2 regions of the Dankookia sp. GCM10030260 genome follow, and region 1 is predicted to be linked to the other one. Evidence: riboswitches for the same ligand, from Rfam matches in the RefSeq annotation. Region 1 holds a riboswitch; the other holds the start of a gene.
What was found. Region 1 has a riboswitch for cobalamin ahead of metE (5-methyltetrahydropteroyltriglutamate--homocysteine S-methyltransferase). Riboswitches for the same ligand answer to the same signal wherever they lie in the genome.

Region 2: linked by a shared signal. The riboswitch ahead of ACFQS7_RS06070 (TonB-dependent receptor plug domain-containing protein) and the one ahead of metE (5-methyltetrahydropteroyltriglutamate--homocysteine S-methyltransferase) in region 1 are both predicted to bind cobalamin.

Annotation. Positions count from the first base shown of each region.
Region 1 covers NZ_JBHTDE010000004.1:297,231-304,414, reverse strand. Annotated here, with positions in the region: gene ACFQS7_RS17060 (hypothetical protein) at 57-1,265, shown strand; gene ACFQS7_RS17055 (peptide chain release factor 1) at 1,378-1,521, shown strand; gene ACFQS7_RS17050 (acetyl-CoA C-acyltransferase) at 1,632-2,834, opposite strand; gene ACFQS7_RS17045 (PaaI family thioesterase) at 2,997-3,464, opposite strand; gene ACFQS7_RS17040 (TlyA family RNA methyltransferase) at 3,496-4,254, opposite strand; cobalamin riboswitch at 4,373-4,602, shown strand; gene metE (5-methyltetrahydropteroyltriglutamate--homocysteine S-methyltransferase) at 4,658-6,976, shown strand; gene dxs (1-deoxy-D-xylulose-5-phosphate synthase) at 7,121-7,184, opposite strand, start outside.
Region 2 covers NZ_JBHTDE010000001.1:1,253,564-1,260,747, forward strand. Annotated here, with positions in the region: gene ACFQS7_RS06070 (TonB-dependent receptor plug domain-containing protein) at 1-1,286, opposite strand, end outside; cobalamin riboswitch at 1,429-1,644, opposite strand; gene ACFQS7_RS06075 (exopolysaccharide biosynthesis protein) at 1,730-2,413, opposite strand; gene ACFQS7_RS06080 (enoyl-CoA hydratase) at 2,595-3,398, opposite strand; gene ACFQS7_RS06085 (CaiB/BaiF CoA transferase family protein) at 3,395-4,582, opposite strand; gene ACFQS7_RS06090 (cyclic nucleotide-binding/CBS domain-containing protein) at 4,674-5,093, opposite strand; gene ACFQS7_RS06095 (iron-containing alcohol dehydrogenase) at 5,202-6,350, opposite strand; gene nth (endonuclease III domain-containing protein) at 6,554-7,184, opposite strand, start outside.

The sequences.
Region 1 (7,184 bases):
ACGCCCGTCAAGAAGGTCGGGAAAGGTGAACCGCACGCGGAGTGTGAGACGCAGCCATGCCCTTCGCCGATCCCCGGTCCGACCACCCGCCGCTGGATGCCTTCTTCGCCCTGTGCGGCGAGGGCCCCTGGCAATCGCGCGTGGCGGAACTCGGCCTGCGCATGCAGCCCGGCTCTCTCAGCGGCCGCGCCGCGCAGCAGCGGCATGGGCTGGAACTGGCGCTGTCGCGCCTGTCGGATCCTCGGGCAATGGCCAAGGCCGGCCTGGCGGAACGCCGCTTCTGCGCCCTGGCGCAGGATGCCGTGGCGCTGGCCGCCGGCCTGCCACCGGCCGGCCGCGCCCGGCTGCAGGATTGCATCATGCAGGGCCTGACCGGTCCCGCCACGCTGATCCCCTTCTTCCACCTGCTGCGCACCGCGTCGCTGCTGCGGGCACGCGGCTTCACCGTCCGCTTCGACGGGCTGGCCGACGAGGCTCCCTACGACCTGCTGGCCGAACGCGGTGGCGCGACCGCCGAGGTGGTGTGCGAGAGCGTCTCGGCCGAGGAAGGCCGTCCGGTCAACCGCGGCGACTGGTGGGCGCTGGTTGATGCGATCAACCCTGAATTGCAGACCTGGCTGGCCGCCCATCCCGGCCGGTATCTGCTGAAGATGACGCTGCCGGACGGCATCTCCGGCCCCGACCAGCTGGCCGAGTTGCAGCAGCGGATCAGCGCCATGCTGGTCGCCGAGAAGCGCCAGGACAGCGGCGCCCAGGCGGTGCTCAAGCTCGACCCTCTGATGCTGGCCGGCGCCCAGGCGCAGGACCGGGCCGGCGGCGGCCTGCCGGCCCGCCTGCGCGCACAGTTCGGGCCGGAAGCCCATCTGGCCGTGACCACCCAGCCGGGCAGCGGCAGCGTCTTCGCCATGGCGGCGCGGGCGGGCCGGGAGAATGCGATCGCCGCCGCGGTGTGCCGCCGTGCCGCGCTGGCCGCCGAGACGCGCCTGACCGGACAGCATCCGGGCATCCTGGCGGTCTTCCTCGACGACCTCGACCGGCTGGACTGGCGCGCGCTGCGCGGCGAGCAGTTGGAGCTGGAAGGCGCGGTGCGCCGCTTCCTCACGACCCCGCCGGCGCGCCGGGTCGTGGCGGTGTCCTGCACCTCGCGCTTCGAGATGTTCGGGTCGCCGGAGGCGGTGGTGGAAGGCGAGCTTCGCTTCCGCAACCAGAACCATGCCGCAGCCAAGCATCCAGGCCTGGCGCCCGCGATTCTCTCCTCCGTGTGACACGGGACACGCCGCGTTGCGCAAGGCAACCGGCGTGTTTCAGCCACGTTTCTCCGCAGCTTCGATGGACGCTGCCGCTGACGCCGCGGCCAAACCGGGAGGACGGGGTTGCATGACTGAGCGTGAGTTCCAGGCCAAGCTTGCCGAACTGGACCGGCTGCTGAACGACCCGGAAATCCGCATGGACCCGGACCGGGTCTGGGCCCTGTTGGCCGAGTTGAGCGCGCAAGAATTGGGCGCGACCGCCCGCGCCTGACGAAAAGGCCGGAGAGAAGGTATTCTCCCCAGATCCTTCACCTGTTTCTGTGGGTTGGCACCCGCCGTGTGGCTGGGCAGGGACTATTTCTCCCTGCCCACGCCCGCGTTTCAGGCGACTTCGAACAGGCCCGCGGCGCCTTGGCCGCCACCGATGCACATCGTGATCACCACATATTTCGCGCCGCGCCGCTTGCCCTCGATCAGGGCATGGCCGGTCATCCGCGCACCGCTCATGCCATAGGGATGGCCGACCGCGATGGCGCCGCCATCGACATTCAGTAGCTCGCCCGGGATGCCGAGCTTGTCGCGGCAATAGATCACCTGGCAGGCGAAGGCCTCGTTCAGCTCCCAGAGACCGATATCGCCGACCTTCAACCCATGCTGCTTCAGCAGCTTCGGGATGGCGAAGACCGGGCCGATGCCCATCTCGTCCGGGTCGGTGCCGGCCACCGCCATGCCGCGGTAGATGCCGAGCGGGTGCAGGCCGCGGCGGGAAGCCTCGACCTCCTCCATCAGCACGCAGGCGCTGGCGCCGTCCGAGAGCTGCGACGCATTGCCGGCGGTGATGAAGCGGCCTTCCTTGACCCGTTGGCCATCCTTGAACACCGGCTTCAGCGCGTTCAGGCCTTCCAACGTGGTGTCGGCCCGGTTGCCCTCGTCCTTGGCCAGGGTGACCTGCTTGTGGCTGATCTCGCCGGTCGCCTTGTCCTGCACCGCCATCATGGTGGTCATGGGGACGATCTCGGCCTCGAACCGGCCGGCGGCCTGGGCTGCGGCGGTGCGCTGCTGCGATTGCAGGGCGTATTCGTCCTGCGCGTCGCGCGGGATGCCGTAGCGGTCGGCGACGATCTCCGCCGTCTCCAGCATCGACATGTACAGTTGCGGGACGTGCTGCTCCAGCCAGGGGTCGCGGGTGCGGTGGCGGTTCATCTTGTCGTTCTGCACGAGCGAGATGGATTCGAGCCCGCCGCCGACCGCGACCTGCATGCCGTCCACGATCACCTGCTTCGCCGCGGTGGCGATGGCCATCAGGCCGGAGGAACATTGCCGGTCGAGCGACATGCCGGGGACGCTGTGCGGCAGCCCGGCGCGCAGCGCGCATTGCCGGGCGAAATTGCTGCCCTGGCTGCCCTGCTGCAGGGCGGCGCCGAGGATGACGTCCTCGACCTCGCCGGGCTCGATGCCCGCCCGCTGCACCGCGGCGGCGATGGCGTGGCCGCCGAGCGCCTGGGCCTGGGTGTCGTTGAAGGCGCCGCGATAGGCGCGGCCGATCGGGCTGCGCGCAGTGGAGACGATGACGGCGGTGCGCATTGGTTGTGTCCTCCCTTGGGGTGAAGGCCGGGGAGGAGAAAGCATTTCCTCCCCAGACCCCACCTTTGCTTTCTGTGGGTCGGCACCTGCCGCGTGGCCAGTGCCGGCTCGGAAACATAGATGCGGGGGCTTGGGGAAGAATACCTTCTCCCCCAGCCTTCCTTAGTTGCTGCCGAGGATCTTCCAGACCCCATCGGCATGCGTCAGGACCTTGTCGCCCTGCATCAGCATGCCACGGATGAAGACCACGCTGCGGGTCGCCCGCAGCACCTCGCCGCGGCCGATGATGAGCTCGCCCAGCTTGCCCGGCGCGATGAAGTGGTTGTTGAGCTGCACGGTCGTCACCGGCTTGCGCCCGGCGGCTTCCCAGACCGTCATGCCGAGCACGTCGTCGACGAAGCTCATCAGCATGCCGCCATGCACGACGCCGCCGATGTTGAGGTGGCGCTGTTCCGGCAGGAAGCCGTACTCCCAGCCCTCGCCGGCGCGGCGGGCGAGGAAGGGGCCGATCATCGCCGGATAGTCCCGGGCCGGCACCGCCTTCCAGCCGGCGGCCTTGAGGTCTGGGGCGATGGCCTGTTCGGCTTTCAGGTCGGGGAAGCGGCGTTCGGGGGGCGCGATCTCGTTCATGCCCTCGATATAGCGGCAGCCGCGCCGGCCGTCAGGCGGCCTTGTGCGCCGCAATGAGGAACTCGCGATTGCCCTCCGGTCCCAGCAGCGGGCTGGCCTCGACCCCCAGCACCCGCCAGCCGGGCAGTGCGGCCCACCAGTCGGCGATGCGGTGGCAGACTTGGCGGTGCACGTTCGCGTCCCGCACCACGCCGCCCTTGGCAACGGCCGGCCCGACCTCGAATTGCGGCTTGATCAATGCCACCGCCCAGCCGCCGGGCGCTACCAGCGCCAGCGGCGCCGGCAGCACGGTGCCAAGGCCGATGAAGCTGGCATCGCAGACCAGCACCGAAGGCGCGTCCGGCAGGTGTTCCAAGTAGCGGGCATTCACCCGCTCCATCACCACCACCCGCGGGTCGTTCCGCAGCTTCCAGGCGAGCTGGCCATGCCCGACATCGACGGCGAAGACCTTGGTTGCGCCATGCTGCAGCAGCACGTCGGTGAAGCCGCCGGTCGAGGCGCCGACATCGATGCAGATGCGGCCCTCGGACGAAAGGCCGAAATGCGCGATCGCGTGCGCCAGCTTCACCCCGCCGCGGGAGACCCAGGGGTGGTCCTGGCCACGCAGCTCGAGCGGCGCACCGGCTTCCAGCACCTGGCCCGCCTTCTCGATCCGCCGCGTGTCGGAGAACACCTTGCCCGCCATGATCAGCGCCTGCGCACGGGTCCGGCTTTCGACAAGGCCGCGATCGACCAGCAGCTGATCGGCACGGACCCGGCCAACTGCCCGTGGTTGCTTGTGATCCGGCATGGGTGGGCTTCTAGCGCAACCCGGCCCAGCAGGAAATCGCGGCCGCGGTGGCCGGCAACGGCCAGTTGGTCTCGCGGTAGCGTGACCAGATGCAAGTTGTCGCCATTTGGATATGCACATATCCTTATGGCATGCCGGTCCCGTGCGAACGGGTGAAAAGGGAACACCGTGCGGCGCGCTGCGCCCAGTCGGTGGCTGCCCCAGCAACTGTCGGCGGCGAGCCGCCGGTCCAATGCCCGTGAGGCCAAACCTCGGGGGCAGGCCACTGCGCGGGTGACCGCGTGGGAAGGCCGGGCCGGCGGCGGCGACCCGCGAGCCAGGAGACCTGCCGGCATCGGCGACCCGCACCGGGCGCCGCAACCCTACCCCCGGGCTGGGCGCACCGGGGGCGGAGTGCCGACGCATGACCATCGCCGCCAATCTCGGCTTCCCACGCATCGGGCCACGCCGCGAGCTCAAGACCGCCCTCGAAGCCTTCTGGGCCGGGCGCAGCACGGAGGACGACCTCCGCCGCACCGCCGCAGGCCTGCGCGCCGCCAGCCGCCGGCTGCAGCAGGGCGCCGGCATCTCGCATATCCCGGCGGGCGACTTCGCGCTCTATGACCATGTGCTGGACACCGCCTGCGCCTTCGGCGCCATCCCGCCCGGCTATGGCTGGTCCGGCGAGGGCCCGGCCTCGCTCGCGACCCGCTTCGCCCTGGCGCGCGGCGCCCGCGGCACGGCGGCCGAGCAGGCGGCCGGCATCGCTGCGGATGCGCCGGCGCTCGAGATGACGAAGTGGTTCGACACCAACTACCACTACCTCGTCCCGCCGATCGCGCCCGGCACCCGCTTCCACCTGACCGAGAATCCCTGGGCCGAGGCGGTCCGGGAAGGTCTGGTGACAGGCTGCCGTACCCGGCCGGTGCTGCTGGGACCGGTCTCCTTCTTGTTGCTGGCGAAGCCGGCGGAGGGCGGCGACCCGCTCGCCCAGCTTCCGGCGCTGCTGCCGGCCTATGCCGAGGCACTCCGCGGCATCGCCGAAGCGGGCGGCTGCTGGGTGCAGCTCGACGAACCCTGCCTGGTGACCGACCTGCCCGCCGGTGGGGCCGCGGCCTTCGAACTCGCCTATCGCTGCCTGGCCGAGGCCGCGCCGGGGCTACGCCTGCTGGTCGCAACCTATTTCGGCGGGCTCGGCGACAATCTCGGCCTGGCCTGCCGCCTGCCGGTCGACGGGCTGCATCTCGACCTGGTCCGCGCACCGGAACAACTGGCGCCGGTCCTCGCGGCGATGCGGCCGGAGCAATGGCTCTCGCTCGGCCTGGTCGATGGCCGCAATGTCTGGCGCCGCGACCTGCGCGCCGCCTTTGCCCTGGCACAGCAGGCAGCCGCCCGGCCCGGCGGTGCCCAGCGGCTGATGGTCGCCCCGTCATGCTCGCTGCTGCACGTGCCGCACAGCCTGCGGGACGAGACCGCGTTGCCGCGCGTGCTGCGCAACGCGCTCGCCTTCGCCGAGGAGAAGCTGGCCGAGGTGGCGCTGCTGGCCCGCGCGCTGGACGAGGGCGAGGCGGTGGCGCGTGGCGCCTTCGCCGAAAGCGCCGCGGCCCTGGACGCCCTGCGCGCCGACGGCGCCGACCCCGCGGTCGCGGCGCGGCTCGCCGCGGCGACGCCGGCGATGGAGCAGCGCGCCAGCCCCTATCCGGAACGCGGCGCCCGGCAGCAGGCGCGGCTCGGCCTGCCGCTGCTGCCGGTCACGACCATCGGCTCCCTGCCGCAGACCGCCGAGGTGCGGGCGGCCCGCGCCCGCCTCGTCCGCGGCGAGACCGGGGCGGCGGACTATGCCGCGACCATGCGCCGGCTGATCGCCGAGGCGGTGCGCTGGCAGGAGGAGGCCGGGGTCGACGTGCCCGTGCATGGCGAGTTCGAGCGCAACGACATGGTCAAGTATTTCGCCGAACAGCTGCCGGGCTATGCCTTCACCAGGCATGGCTGGGTGCAGTCCTATGGCAGCCGCTGCGTCGCGCCGCCGATCCTGTGGCGCGACGTCTCCCGCCCGGCGCCGATGACGCTGGACTGGACGACCTATGCGCAGTCGCTGACCGCGCGCCCGGTGAAGGGCATGCTGACCGGGCCGGTCACCATGCTGCAATGGTCCTTCGTGCGGGAGGACATCCCGCGCGAGACCGCCTGCCGGCAGCTCGCCCTGGCGATCCGCGACGAGGTGCGGGACCTGGAGGCGGCGGGGATCGCCATCATCCAGATCGACGAGCCGGCCTTCCGCGAGGGCCTGCCGCTGCGCCGGGCCGGGTGGGCCGACTACCTGCGCTGGGCGGTGGGGTGCTTTCGCCTCGCCGCCGCGGGGGTGCGCGACGAGACGCAGATCCATACCCACATGTGCTACGCCGAATTCGGCGACATCATCGAGGCGATCGCCGCGATGGATGCCGATGTCATCTCGATCGAGACGACGCGGAGCCGGATGGAACTGCTGGCCGCCTTCGAGGGCTTCGCCTACCCGAACGGCATCGGCCCGGGGGTCTGGGACATCCACAGCCCACGGGTGCCACCGGCCAAGGAGATGGCCGGGCTGTTCCGCCGGGCGATGCGGCACCTGCCGGCGGACCGGCTTTGGCTGAACCCGGATTGCGGCTGCAAGACGCGGGGCTGGGCCGAGGTGAAGCCCGCCATCGCCAACCTTGTCCAGGCCGCGCGGACGCTGCGGGCAGAACTGGTGCAGCCGTAAGCAAGGTTGGGGAGGGAAATGGGTATTCCCTCCCCAAGCCCCACCCTTCCCTTTTGTGAGTCAGGACCCGCCGCGCGGCGAGTGCCAGACTTTAAAAAACAGAGGAGAGGCCAGGGAGGATACTTCCTCCCTGGACTTGCCCTGCTACGCCCGCGCCGGCGCCGCCGCCGCGCCGGCACCCAGCGCCGCGACCGCCATGGCGACGATC
Region 2 (7,184 bases), on a different contig from region 1:
GCGGTCAGGCGCAGGCGCGAATTCAGCTCCGGCAGCGCCAGGGCGGCGCCGAGCTTCCAGGTGGTGGCCCCCTCGACGCCGGTGACGTTGTCCTGCCGCAGCCCGCCCGAGAGGTCGAGCCGGTCGAGCAGCCGGTACTGCAGCGACGCCCAGCCGGCGGTGGTGTGCTGCTGCGCGCGCAGGTTGCTGGTGAAGTCGCCGAAATCGGAGGGGAAGGACTGCGTCGTCCGCGCGTCCTCCAGCGTATGGGTCACGCCGAAGCCGAGCGCGCCGTCGGTGAAGGGCCCGGCCGTGGGGAGCCGCACGGTATTGCCCCAGTCCAGGCCGGTGCGGGTGCCGCGGAAGCGGGAATCCTCCCGGGTGAAGGCATCGAACTGGTCGGGCAGGTTGGTGTAGCGGCGGGTCTGCTCGGTCGAGAAGACCCGCATCCCGGTGGTCCAGGCGCCGTCCAGCAGCTTCGTCTCGCCGCGGATCTGCCCGGCCCAGCGGCGGTCGCGGCCGCTGTAGTTCGGGTCGTCCTGGGGGACGTTGTCGAGGCCGAATTTGTTCTCCCGCCAGCGCAGCAGCGCCTCGAAGCGCGTGCCCTCGAGCGGCGTCCAGCCCAGCCGCGCGGTGCCGGTGGCGCCGCGGAAGCCGTCGCGCTCGGGGATATTGGCCTCGAAGCGCGGCGCCATGGCGTTGGAGCCGCGGGTGGACTGGGAGAAGCCGGACATCAGGTAGTCGAAGGCACCCACCGTGCCGGTGGCGCCGAGCCCGCCGCGCAGCGTGTTCTGGGTGCCGCCGGCGAGCTCGCCATAGGGCTGGAAGGCGCGGTCCGGCGCGGCGCGGCGGGTGATCAGGTTGACCACGCCGCCGATCGCCGAGGACCCATAGAGCGAGGAGAGCGGCCCGCGCACCACCTCGATCCGCTCGACGTCGAACAGCAGGTCCTGGCCGAAGTCGAAGCCGCCGGTGGGCGCGCCGACATCGTTGGCCGGGACGCCGTCGATCAGCACCAGGACGTTGCCGCTGCCGGTGCCGCGCAGGAAGGCCGAGGTGAGCTGTCCCGGCCCGCCCTGCGGCGCGATGCGCAGGCCGGGGACGGCGGTCAGCGCCTCCGCCAGGGTCTGGTAGCCGCGCTCCTCGATCTCCTGGCGGGTGATGACGGTGGCGGCGGCCGGCACGCGCTCCTGCGGCGTCGGGATGCGGGTGCCGGTGACGATGGTGTCGGGCAGGGCGGTCTGGGCATGGGCAAGGCAGGGCAATGCGGCGATGCCGCATGCCAGGGCCAGGGTGATGCGTCGCATGATGGGTTCCCCCTGCGGCGTTGACGAACGAGCCCCGGCCCGAATGGGGCCGGGACGACGGGCGTCGTTCCCGCAGACGGAGGCACCCCGCCAAGGCGGAAGGCCTGTGATCCGGTGCGCCGGTGCACCCCGCCCGGCACGCGCGAGACAACTCTGCGCCGGCCGGTCTCCTGGCTCACGGTGGGGGAGTCCGGGGACCCCCGCGGTCCTGCCGCCTTCTCGCACCGCAGGGTGCAATGGCGAATGGCAGGACCTCACCGCCTACAGTTGCGAGGGCAGCCGCGGCCTGACCGGATCGCTCCGGCCTCGCGCGTTCCCGTTTCAGCCCTTGCGGGCCACCGGCGCATGGATGCGGTGTAGCAGCCGGGCCGGCCCGAGGGCAGGGGGCTTGGCCCGCTTGGGCCTTGCGTGCCGAAGCTGTGTCGCCATGCCTGCCGACAGGGCTAGAACATCCAGCCCAGCGCCTTGATCCCAAGCCAGCAAACCATGCCGAGCACCGCCGTGGCGAAGGCGCAGCCGCCGATGGTCAGGCCGATGCCCCAGGCGGTGGTGCGGTTGTCGTGCTCGACCAGCCCGAGCGCCATGACGATGGCGCCGAAGGCCGGCGGCCCGTTGGTGCCGGGTCCGGGCAGGATCAGCATCAGCGCCACATAGGCGATCAGCCAGCCGAACACCCTGTCCCCCAGGGGCGAGACGAAGACGCCGGGCCGCGGCTTCACGAAATGCTCGACCTTGCGCAGCCATTTGGAAGAGGAGCCTGCGAGCCGCAGCAGGTCCTCCCGCTTGATGCTCTGGCGGGCGATGAAGCCCGGCAGCTTCGGCACGCTGCGGCCGAGCCCCATCTGCACGCCGAGGATCAGCACCGGCGTGCCGAAGACCGAGGCCATGCCGGGCAGCAGGGAGGGCAGCAGCAGCAGCAGGATCAGCAGGCCGAAGGCGCGGTCGCCGAAGGCCAGGGCCATGTCGCCGAGGCTGATGCGCTCATTGGGAAAGCGGGCCGCCACTTCGGCGACGATGCGGGAAATCGGTGCGCCGGCGGCGTCATGCCCCTGGTCGTGCCCGAGGTCAGGCCCAAGATCGCGCGTAGACGATGCCGCAACGATCGGCGCCTCGATATTCCCATCCATTCCCGGTCTCAGACCCTTCGTCCCAGTCCAGGCCCGACCGCGCTGCGGCCGGACCGCCAAAAGCCTCGCCATGCGGCCCTTCTTTTCGAGCCCGTCACGGTTACCCTATCCTAAGGGCAAGCGGCCCGCCATGCACCGGGAATCTCGGTGAAACCCCAACCGGGCGGGCCGGCCGATCCTGTCAGCTCCCGGTAAAGGCCGGCTTGCGCTTCTCCATGAAGGCGCGGCGGCCTTCCTTGTAGTCGGCGCTGTCGAAGCAGGCGGCCATGGCGGCGCGGATCCTGCCCATGTCGCGGTCGGCCGCGTCCTGCAGCACCGCCTTCACCGTCTGCTTGTTGGTGGTCAGCGAGAGCGGCGCGTTGCTTGCGAGCGTCGCGGTCAGCCGGTCGACCTCGGCCTCCAGCTGGTCGACCGGGACGACCTTGTTGACCAGGCCGATCCGCTCGGCCTCCTTCGCGCCGAAGCGCTCGCCGGTCATCAGGATCATGTGGGCATGCGCCGGGCCGACCAGGTCGACCAGGGCACGCACCATGTCGAAGCCGTAGGCGATGGAGAGCTTCGCCGCCGGGATGCCGAACTGACTGTCGTCGGAGGCGATGCGGATGTCGGTGGACATCGCGATGCCCAGGCCGCCGCCCATGCAGAAGCCGCGGATCTGCGCGATCACCGGCTTGGCATAGTGCGACAGCTTCAACCGGCCGGCGCTGGTGACGCGGTCGTATTCCTGCTGCGCATCGGCGTTGCTGCGCACCTTCTCGAACTGGCTGATGTCGGCGCCCGAGACGAAGGCCTTGTCGCCGGCGCCGGCCAGGACGACGCAGCGCACGTTGCTGTCTTCGGCAAACAGGTCGAGTGCGGCGCCCATCCCCTCCCACATGTTGACCGACATGGCATTGCGCTTCTCGGGCTGGTTGAACACCACCCGGCCGACGCCGTCCTTGACGCTGGCGAGGATCTTGCCGTCCGCGAATTCCATGTTGCTCATGCCCCGCCCAAAGCTCCCTTGGCCTTCAGATCCGCGATCTCCTCCGCGGTGAGGCCGGCTTCCGCCAGGATCTCGTCGTTGTGCTCGCCGAGGTTCGGCATGTCCCGGTAGAAGCCGGTCTCGACGCCCTCGATGTTCACCGGCTGGGCCACGACCTTGATGTCGCCGCGGGTGCGGTGCCGCATCGGCATCGCCATCTCCAGGTGCTGCACCTGCGGGTCCTCGAAGACCTCGCGGATGTTGTTCACCGGGCCGCAGGGGATGCCGGCTTCCTCGAGCTTGTCGATCCAGTAGTCGGAGGAATGCTGCCGGGTGACCTCGGCGATCACCGCGTTGATCCGCTGGCGGTCGCGCGAACGGCCGCCGTTGGTCTTCCACTCCTCGACCTCCAGCCATTCCTCGTGGCCGGCTGCCTTGCAGAAATTGGTCCAGAGCTTGGGCGAGGACGCCGCGATGTTGATCGGCTTGTCGGTGGTCGGGAAGACGCCCATCGGGATGTTGACGGGGTGGTCGTTGCCGGCCTGTCCCGCCACTTCCCCGTCCATCAGGAAGCGGCTGGCCTGGAAGTCCAGCATGAAGACCTGGGCCTCCAGCAGGGAGGTATGGACATAGCCGCCCTGGCCGGTGCGCTCCCGGTCGTAGAGCTTCATCATGATCCCCATGGCCAGCAGGTTGCCGGCGGTGAGGTCGTTGATCGGGATGCCGACCCGCATCGGCCCGCGCCCCGGCTCGCCGGTGATGGTCATCAGCCCGCCCATGCCCTGCGCGATCTGGTCGACGCCGCCGCGCTTGGAATAGGGCCCGGTCTGCCCGAAGCCGGAGATCGAGGCGTAGATCAGCCGCGGGTTGATCGCCTTGAGGTCGTCATAGGCGATCTTCAGGCGGTGCTTGACCTGCATCCGCATGTTCTCGACCAGGATGTCCGCGGTCGCCGCCACCTTGAGGAAGGCGGCCAAGCCGGCCGGGTTCTTCAGGTCGATCGACAGGCCGCGCTTGTTGCGGTGCAGGTTGACCTGGTCGAAGCCGTCGCGGGCGCCGCCGAGCCCGTCGCCCTGGCCGGGCGGCTCCACCCGGATGATCTCGGCGCCCCAGTCGGCGAGGTGGCGGACGCAGGTCGGGCCGGCGCGGGCCAAGGTGAGGTCGAGGACGCGGAGACCGGCCAGCGGAAGACGGGTCTCGGCCATCAATTTAGGATCGATCGGACTTTCGGGCATCGGTTCCTCCCGGGATGGCGGGAAGACTAAGGCCCGGCGCGCGGGGTGGCCAGATGGGGCGCTACAGCTTCTCCCAGAGGTCGCTCTCCGCCTCCAGCCGCCCGCTCTCGTCGGCCAGGAAATCCCCGCGCGAGACGATGCCGACCAGCCGGTGGCCGTCCACCACCGGGATGTGGCGGAAGCCGCCGTCGCGCATCAGCCGCAGCGCCTCGATCGCCGTCGCCTGCGGCGCGCAGCATTCGGGATTCCGGGTCATCGCGTCCTGCAGCCGCGTCGTCGGGTTGAGGCCCTCCGCCAGGATGCGGCGGATGGCGTCCCGCCCGGTGAAGATGCCGAGCAGCCGGCCCTGCGGGTCGGTCACCAGGATGGCGCCGACGCGATGGTTGCGCATCTCCTGGCAGGCATGCTGGACGCTCGCCTCGGGCGGCAGGGTGATGGGATGCCGCCGGGTGATGATCTCGTGCATGTGGCGGTTGGTCATGACGCCCATCCCTCCCCGTTGCCGTTCTGCGACGGCCGCGGGAGCATCCGCCCCGGCGGCGGCGGCCTCCTTGATCCGCCGCAACCCCCGGCCTCGCATTCGCGTGGGTCAGGCCGCCAGGGCCAGGATCTCCATCACCTGCGCCGGCCCGGCGATGGGCCGGGGGTTGCGCGGCACCCAGGGGGTCGCCATCGCCGCCTCGGCGATCCGCGGGAAGGCGTCGCGGCTGATCCCCACCGCGGCCAGGCTGCGCGGCATCCCGAGCCCGCCGATGAAGCTGTCCAGCAGGTCGCCCGCCGCCGCCCCCGGCGCGCCCATCGCCGCCGCCACCAGCGCCTGCCGCCCGGCGGCATCGGCCGCGGCGTTCCAGCGCATCACCGCCGGCAGCATGATGCAGGAGGTATGCCCGTGCGGCACCCCGAAGGCGGCGCCGAGCACGTAGCCGATGCCATGGCTCGCCCCCATCGGCACCCCGGTCGCCAGCGGCGCCATCGAAAGCCAGGAGCCGAGCTGGCAATCCATCCGCGCGTCGAGGTCCCCCGGATCGGCCTTCACCCGCCGCATCCCATCGACCAGCAGCGACAGGCCGCGCAGCGCCTGGGCATCGGCGAAGGGATGCGCCGCGGCCGAGCAGATGCCCTCGACGCAATGGTCCACCGCGCGGATGCCGGTCGAGAGGAACAGCCATTCCGGCGTGTGCCGGGTCAGCGCCGGGTCCAGCACCACGGCCGCGGGGATGATGCGCGGGTGGCGCAGCATCTCCTTCACCCGGGTCGCCTCGTTGGTGACGCCGGCGATGGCGCTGAACTCGCCGGCCGACAGGGTGGTCGGCACCGCGATCTGCCGCACCACGGGCGGCGCCCCGGCCTTCCCGTCGCGCAGCGCATCCATCGCCTCGGCCGTGGCGGTGCCGTTGGCCAGGCAGAGCTGCACCGCCTTGGCCGCGTCGGTGACCGAGCCGCCGCCGACGGTGACAATCAGGTCGGCCCCGGCCGCCCGCGCCATCGCCGTCGCGGCGAGGACCGCCTCGCGCGGGGTATGCGCCGGCATCCGGTCGAAGACCGCGGCCACCTTGTTGCCGAGCGCGGCGCGGATGCGGGCGATCGCGTCGGTCTCTCGCTGCAGGGTACCGCTGACCATGAGGAAGATGCGCTCGGCGCCGGCCTTCTCGGCCAGTGCGGCCACCGCCTCGGCGGCGGGGCGGCCGAAGACCACCTCCTCCATCGCGCTGAAGACCACGCGGCCCTGCTGGGTCATGCCTCGTCCCTCCCTGGTTCTTTCCGCTTAGCATAAGCGGGTGGGAGACCGGGGCGCGCGTGGTTTCGCAGCTGGGGCGGCAAGGCCAGAGAGGAGGTATCCTCCTAGGCCCCTCATCTGTTTCCGTGGGCTGGCGCCTGCCGCGCGGCGGGTGCCAGCCCACGGAAAGGAAGGCTGGGGTTCGGGGAGGGAGGACCTTTTCCTCACCCGGACGCCGTGCCCAGCCGCGCCTGCCCCTCCGGGCAGAGGTCGCGCAGCGCGCAGCGGCCGCAGGCCGGGCCGCGGAAGAAGCAGCAGCGCTGGCCGTGCCGCATCAGCATCTGGTGGTGGTCGTAGAAGGCCTGGGCGTCCCAGTCCTCCGGCAGCAGCGCCGCCAGCACCAGGTGCGACGGCCCGACCGCGAGGCCCTTGGGGATCAGCCCGAGCCGCGCCGCGACCCGGTGGTGGTGGCTGTCCACCGGCAGCGCCCGGCCGCGCAGCGTGCTGAAGGACAGCACCGCGGCGGCGGTCTTCGGCCCGACCCCGGGCAGCGCGGCGAGCCAGGCCGCGGCCTCGGCCTCCGGCATGCCGGCCAGGTGCGAGAGGTCGAGCAGCCCCTGGCGCTCGGTCAGCGCGCGGAGCGTCCGCTGCAGGGCGGGCGCCTTGGCCTCCGGCCAGGTGACGCCCTCGATCGCCCGCTCGACCTCGGCCACCGGCGCGTCCCGCACCGCCGCCCAGTCGGGGAAGCGCGCCCGCAGGCTGGCGAAGGCCCGGGCGCTGTCGGCGTTCTTGGTCCGGTGCGACAGCAGCGAGGAGACAAGCTCGTCCAGCGGGGCGAGGGCGTGGAAATAGCTG